3 regions of the Kitasatospora sp. NPDC087315 genome follow, and region 3 is predicted to be linked to each of the others. Evidence: riboswitches for the same ligand, from Rfam matches in the RefSeq annotation. Region 3 holds a riboswitch; each other region holds the start of a gene.
The links. A riboswitch is a leader RNA that binds a small molecule or an ion and turns the genes downstream of it on or off. The one in region 3 is predicted to bind cobalamin.
Positions count from the first base shown of each region.

Region 1: it holds a riboswitch for cobalamin, as region 3 does, so the genes downstream of both, ACIO5D_RS02305 (CoA-acylating methylmalonate-semialdehyde dehydrogenase) here and ACIO5D_RS10630 (HoxN/HupN/NixA family nickel/cobalt transporter) in region 3, are expected to answer to the same signal.
Region 2: it holds a riboswitch for cobalamin, as region 3 does, so the genes downstream of both, ACIO5D_RS02380 (prenyltransferase/squalene oxidase repeat-containing protein) here and ACIO5D_RS10630 (HoxN/HupN/NixA family nickel/cobalt transporter) in region 3, are expected to answer to the same signal.

Region 1 covers NZ_JBIUYD010000001.1:532,842-535,093, forward strand. The annotation lists gene ACIO5D_RS02300 (PucR family transcriptional regulator) at 1-663, shown strand, start outside; cobalamin riboswitch at 750-940, shown strand; gene ACIO5D_RS02305 (CoA-acylating methylmalonate-semialdehyde dehydrogenase) at 1,149-2,252, shown strand, end outside.
Region 2 covers NZ_JBIUYD010000001.1:550,023-552,274, forward strand. The annotation lists gene ACIO5D_RS02375 (hypothetical protein) at 1-466, opposite strand, end outside; cobalamin riboswitch at 577-701, opposite strand; cobalamin riboswitch at 754-893, shown strand; gene ACIO5D_RS02380 (prenyltransferase/squalene oxidase repeat-containing protein) at 996-2,252, shown strand, end outside.
Region 3 covers NZ_JBIUYD010000006.1:88,640-90,891, forward strand. The annotation lists gene ACIO5D_RS10630 (HoxN/HupN/NixA family nickel/cobalt transporter) at 1-961, opposite strand, end outside; cobalamin riboswitch at 993-1,186, opposite strand; gene ACIO5D_RS10635 (metalloregulator ArsR/SmtB family transcription factor) at 1,268-1,651, shown strand; gene ACIO5D_RS10640 (hypothetical protein) at 1,714-2,252, shown strand, end outside.

The sequences.
Region 1 (2,252 bases), on a different contig from region 3:
TGCGTCCTGGCCCTGACGGTGCTCGGCGACTCCTCCGCCCCCGACCTGCTCGCCGCCGGCCACCGCTCCGGCGAGGCGCTCGCCCTGCACCTGGCCGCCGTCCACCCGCGCGCCGCCACCGCCTCGCTCGGCGGTGTGACCTACGCCGTCCTGCCGAGCGGCTCCGACGAGGCGGCCGTCCGGGTCGCCGACACCTTCCTCTCCCGGATCGCCCCCCGCGTCCCGGCGGTCATCGGCCTCGGCCGGCTCGCCGCCCACCCCGGCGAGCTGCCCCGCTCACGGGCCGACGCCGACCGCGCCCTGCGGGTGCTCACCGCCGGCGGCACGCCGCACCGCGTCGCCCATCTCTCCGACGTCTACGTCGCGTCGCTCCTCCTCGAACTCGCCGACCGGGTCCACGCCGAGGACGACCTCCCCGACAACCCCGTCGCCCGCCTGCGGGCCTACGACGCCGAACACCACAGCGCGCTCACCGAGACCCTCGCGGCCTGGCTGGACACCTTCGGCGACGTCGTCGCGGCCGCCGCCGCCGTCCACATCCACCCCAACACCTTCCGCTACCGGCTCAAGCGCCTCGCCGAGGTGGCGGACCTCGACCTCGCCGACCCCGGGGCCCGCTTCGAGGCCATGCTCCACCTCCGCCTCACCCCGCCCACCCCCTGACCGGGGCGCGGCTCTGCGTACGGGCCGCAGGTCGCCGCCCGGGGAGCTTCGGGGCGGAGCCGGAGGGAGCGGCACCCTGGACTTGCTAGGACGTCCGACTATATGGTCGTGGACAAGGCCCGCAGTGCAGGGAAGCCGGTGTGAGTCCGGCACGGTCCCGCCACTGTGACCGGGGAGCGCGTCACCGCAGTACCAGCCACTGGCAGCCAGCCGGGAAGGCCGGGTGGCGCGCGCTGATCCGGGAGTCAGGATACCGACTGCGGGTGTTCCGTGTTGTCCACGAGGATGGAGCAAACACGCATGGCACCGGTCTGTGTCCTTCCTGGCCCTGGTGATCCTGCGACGGTCGCGGCACGCACGTCACCCTGACGGCTCGCCGCGCCCGGCAGCACCCGCGTCCCGCACACCTGCGTGTCGGGCGGGCGTGCCGCCGTGCCCCGGTTCCCTCGGATCCCACCTGACATCCTGACGAGAGCAGGCTTGTGATGGTCCGTGAACTCACCCATTTCATCGGCGGAAAGCATGTCCCCGGTACGTCCGGGGTGTTCGGCGACGTGTACGACCCCAGCACCGGCACGGTCCAGGCGCGGGTACCGCTCGCCGGCCGGGCCGAGACCGAGGCGGCGGTCGCCGACGCCGAACAGGCCCAGACCGAGTGGGCCGGCTGGAACCCGCAGCGTCGCGCCCGGGTGCTGCTGCGCTTCCTGCAACTCGTCGAGGCCGAACGCGAGCCGCTGGCCCGACTGCTCTCCGCCGAGCACGGCAAGACCGTCGCCGACGCCCACGGCGACCTGCAACGCGGCCTGGAGGTGGTCGAGTTCGCCGCCGGCGTGCCGCACCTCCTCAAGGGCGAGTTCACCGACGGCGCCGGCCCCGGCATCGACGTCCACTCGCTCCGCCGGCCGCTCGGTGTGGTCGCCGGCATCACCCCGTTCAACTTCCCCGCGATGATCCCGCTCTGGAAGGCCGCACCCGCCATCGCCTGCGGAAACGCCTTCCTCCTCAAGCCGTCCGAACGCGACCCCTCGGTGCCGCTGCGGCTGGCCGAGCTGTTCCTGGAGGCCGGCCTGCCGCCGGGCGTGCTGAACGTGGTCAACGGCGGCAAGGAGGCGGTCGACACCCTGCTCGACGACCCCCGGGTGCAGGCCCTGGGATTCGTCGGGTCCACACCGGTCGCCCAGTACGTGTACGCCACGGCGGCGGCCCGCGGAAAGCGGGCGCAGTGCTTCGGCGGTGCCAAGAACCACCTGATCGTCATGCCCGACGCCGATCTCGACCAGGCCGCCGACGCGCTGATCGGTGCGGGCTACGGCTCCGCCGGCGAGCGGTGCATGGCCATCTCCGTCGCGGTGCCGGTGGGGGAGGAGACCGCCTCCGCCCTGGTCGCCAGGCTCACCGAGCGGATCGCCGCGCTGAAGGTCGGCGCCGCCCACGATCCCGAGGCCGATTTCGGCCCGCTCGTCAGCCGGGACGCCCTGGAGCGGGTGCGCGGCCTCCTGGACCTCGGCGTCCAGGAGGGCGCCGAACTGGTGGTCGACGGACGCGAGTTGACCGTGCCCGGGTACGAGGGTGGCTATTTCCTCGGCGCC
Region 2 (2,252 bases), on a different contig from region 3:
AACCGGGCTCGGCGGTCTGCCAGTAGGCGGCGACGTCCGCGATGAGGTTGCGGCCGGGGCCGACGCGCGCGGGGTCGATCCCGGCGGCGTAGGCGTTGAGGACGCCCCGCTCGTAGTCGGTGACGACGGGCGCGGCGCTCGGCCAGGTGGTGGCGGCGAGCTGGTTGCGGTACACCAGGCGGGCGTTCCTGGTGGCGTCGCCGCCCGGGGCCACGTCCGCCGCGGCGGTGCCGGCGGCCGCCAGCGCGCTGAACGCCCACTCGTTGGAGAGGCCCCCGCCGGTGACGTAGCTGCCGTCGGCGGCCTGGAGGGACTTCAGATAGGTGACGCCGGTGCTCTTCGAGGTGGCTGTCTGGGCCGGGGTGGCGGTCGCGTGGGCGGGGACGGCGGAGAGCAGCAGGGCGCCGGCCGTTATCGGGACGGCCACCGCGGAGGAGACACGCGAGGAGGAGAGGAGGGATGACACGGGGCGGGCTCCTTGGAGTGATGGGCGCCGACCCGGCTCCGGGCCCCAGGGCTCCCTCGGGAGTTCGGCGGCCGGAGCGGCCGCCGCCCGGATCGCGTGGGCAGGCTTTCGCCGGTGGTACGTGGCCGGGCGGGCATTCGGGCTCGGGACGGCGGAACCGCCCCATACCGTTGCGCGTCAGCCCTGGAATCGCACCAGGTTCCCCCGCTCGGCCACCGGGGACGCTACCGCACGGTGCTGCCACCGGCGAGGTGTTCAAGGCGACATGACGACTCATTGACGGCCGACGCGGAAGCGTGGTCTGATGAACCGTTTTTCATCCTCGGCAGTAGGGGAAGCCGGTCCAACTCCGGCGCTGACCCGCAACCGTAGATCCGCCCCTCCGGGCGGATGAGCCGGACTGCCTGCGCCGAGGGCCTGTTCAGAAGCACTTGCGTCGTCGAGGACTACGACGCGGTCGGGACGGTCCCCATGCCGGGGAGCCGTCGGCTGCGCCGTGACACCCCGTCGACCGATCAGGGAGTCGCCGGTGAGGGTCAACAGCACGCGCACACGTCACAGAGCCCGGGGTCTGACGTCCCTGCTGGCCACCGGCGCCGTCGCTGCCGCCGCGGGCGGTACGGTCCTGCTCGGCCACCCCGGTACCGCGGCCGCCGACCCGATCGAGGAGTGCACCGCCACCACCGGCGCGATCGTCGCCGTCGACTTCGGCCGCTGGGGCGGCGGGGTCGTCCGCGGCTGCGACGCCCACCCCACCACCGGGATGAACCTGCTGCACAACGCCGGCTTCACCACCACCGGCACCGAGCACGACGGCCCGGCGTTCATCTGCCGGCTCGGCAACGGCACCTTCAACAGCGGCACCCAGTACCCGACAGCCGCCGAGGAGCCCTGCGTCAACACCCCGCAGGCCACCGCGTACTGGTCGTACTGGATCGCCGAACCCGGTCGGCAGACCTGGTCCTACAGCCAGTTCGGCGCCGCCACCCAGAAGCCGAAGCCCGGCGAGGTCGAGGCCTGGGTGTACGGCGGCACCGACATCGGCGGCACCAGCGGGGCACCCTCCTTCACCCCGGACTCCGTCCGCGCCGAGAACGGCGCCGGTCCGTCCCCCTCGGCCTCCGCCTCCCCCTCGGCGTCCATCTCCCCCTCGACGTCCCCGAGCCCGACCGGCCCGTCGCCCGCCGCGGGCGACCCCGTCGCGGCGGCCGCCTGGCTGGCCGGCCGGCTCGTCGACGGCGACCACATGGAGAACTGGGCCTTCGAGGGCCCCGACCTCCCCCGGACGTCCCTCACCGCGATCGCCCTCGCCGCCGCCGGGACGGAGGACCCGGCCCTGCGCAAGGTCCTCGCCTACCTCGCCGCCCACACCGACGCGTTCCTCCTCCCGGACGGGCCGTCCGCCAAGCCCGACGCCAGGGCCGCCGCGCTGCTGGCCCTGGTCGCCGAGAGCACCGGCGGCAACCCCCGTGCCTTCGGCGGCCGCGACCTGATCGCCGCGCTCACCGACCACGTCTGTGCCTCGGCCGGCGAGAACGGCAAGTGCACCGCCGCCGGGGACTTCCACGGTGCGGCCTCGCCCTGGGTCCAGGCCCTGGGCGTCATCGCCCTGCAGCGGGCCGAGGTCGCTCCGCCCGCCTCGGCGCTCACCCGGTTCACGGCGCTCCAGTGCGCCGACGGCGGCATCGCCGGAGCGATGATCGTGGCGGGCGACTACTGCGAGTCCGATCCGTCCGGCACCGCTCTCGCCGTTCTCGCCCTGCGCAAGGCCGGCGGCTTCGAGCAG
Region 3 (2,252 bases):
CGGTGAGGTCCAGCTTCTCGTGCAGCACCCCGACCAGCTCGATGGTGCCGATGATGAACGCCACCGCGATCGACAGCCCAGTGATGGTCAGGTTGTAGTACACCTTGCGCACCGGATTGGCGAACGCCCACTGGTACGCGAAATTCATGAACGTCCCGTCCAGCGTGTCGAACAGGCTCATCCCCGCCGCGAACAGCAGCGGCAGGCAGATGATCGCGTACCAGGGCAGACCGGCCGCCGCGCCGGAGCCGGCCATCACCATCAGGGTCACCTCGGTCGCGGTGTCGAAGCCGAGGCCGAGCACCATGCCCACCGGGAACATCTGGCCGGGCCGGGTGATCGAGCGGGTCGCCCGGTTCAGCACCCGGGCGAGGAAGCCGCGCGCGTTGAGGTGCTCCTCCAGCTCAGCCTCGTCGTACCGGCCGGCCCGCATCGACCGGAACACCTTCAGGATGCCGAGCAGGGCGGCCAGGTTGAGCGCGCCGATCAGGTAGAGGAAGGCACCGGAGGCGGTGGTGCCGACCACGCCCAGCCACTTGTGGGTGGTGGAGTCGTCGTCCATCAGCGTGTTGGCCAGCTGCGCCCCGCCCGCCACCAGGGCGGCCATCAGCACCACCATCGAGGAGTGCCCGAGCGCGAACCAGAAGCCCACGGAGACCGGCCGCTTGCCGTCCGCCATCAGCTTGCGGGTGGTGTTGTCGATCACCGCGATGTGGTCGGCGTCGAAGGCGTGCCGCATGCCGAGGGTGTAGGCGGTGATCCCCAGGCCCACACCGAAGACCTGGGTGCCGACCGTGTACTCGTGCGGTGCCACCAGGAATATGAGCGTCCCGAACGCCGCCACGTGCATGGCCAGGATCACCCCCATCAGCCCGGCCGTGCGGATGGTGTCCTGGCGTTTCCAACGGAAAGTGGGCAACACCGGCGGTGTCGCCGGGGTGGCGGTTTCGGGCAGGGTCATCTTCGGATCACGCTCCAGCACCTCGTGGAATGGCTTCGTGAGATGCCGTGGCCGGTCTCCTGGCTTACGGGGCTTCCGTACCCGCCTTCCCAGGCGCGCGAGGCGCCCAGTGGCGTCGTGGGTACGGACGACTCCCCCCGATCACAGTGGCGAGGGCCGCTCCGGACTGGGATCCCTGAGGATCCGTCACCGGTCTTCCCGAGCACCACGGCGGGGAACACCGTAGGGCCCGTGGGACACCCTTGCAAGGCTGCGCACCTGCGCAGGTGTTCAGAATCACAGGACGCGGACTGCAAGAATGGGGCCATGCATCTCGTACCGGCCGACCGCGCGGGCCACCGCACCATCGACGGACACCGGGTCTGCGAGGCCATCGCCGCGATCGGCGACACCGCGCACGTCCGGTCCTGGGCCGAGCGGTTCTCGCTGCTCGCCGACCCCGGGCGGCTCGCCCTGCTGCTCGCCCTGCACCGGGCAGGCCCGCTCGCCGTCACCGACCTCGCGGTCGCCACCGGCATGCGTGACCCGGCCGTCTCCCAGGCCCTGCGCCTGCTGCGCACGGCCGGCGTGGTCAGCGGCGACAAGGACGGCCGCGTGGTGCGCTACCGGCTCGTGGACGACGGCATGCGCCCCCTGCTGGACTCGTGTGCCGCCGCCGAGCACCACGAGCCCTCCGCGGCCGCCGGCTGACCGTCCCTCGGGGACAGCCGGACAACCGCCCCCGGCCAGGGGCGGTTCAGTACGATCTTCGTGTGCCGTTCCGCCCGCAGGCCCGCGCCTGGCCCGATGACGACCGCTGGGACACCCGGCCCGTCAGGGCCCGCGTGCTGGCGGTCGCCCGCACCCTCACCTCCGCCACCCGGGTACTGGACGTGCTCACCCTGCTGCGCGGCCAGGACGGCATCCACCTCTACCTCACCGTCAACCCCGGCTCCGCGTTCTCCACCGGGCTCGACGGCTTCCTCGCCGGCCTCACCGGCATCACCGTGCTGGACTGGCGCGAGGCCACCCGGCGGCGGTTCGACCTCGCGGTCGCCTGCGCGGTGCACCGCTCGATGGCCCGGCTGAAAGCCCCGCTGATCGTGCTGCCGCACGGTGCCGGCTACAACCGCCTGGTCACCCGGTCCACCGGCGACACCGTCTCCGCCGCCGGCCTCTCCCGCCGCGAACTCACCCACTGGGGGCGGGTGTTCCCCGCGGTGATCGGCCTCTCCCACGAGGAGCAGCTCGACCGGCTGCGGATCTCCTGCCCCGAGGCCCTGCCCCGCGCACGCGTGGTCGGCGACCCGTG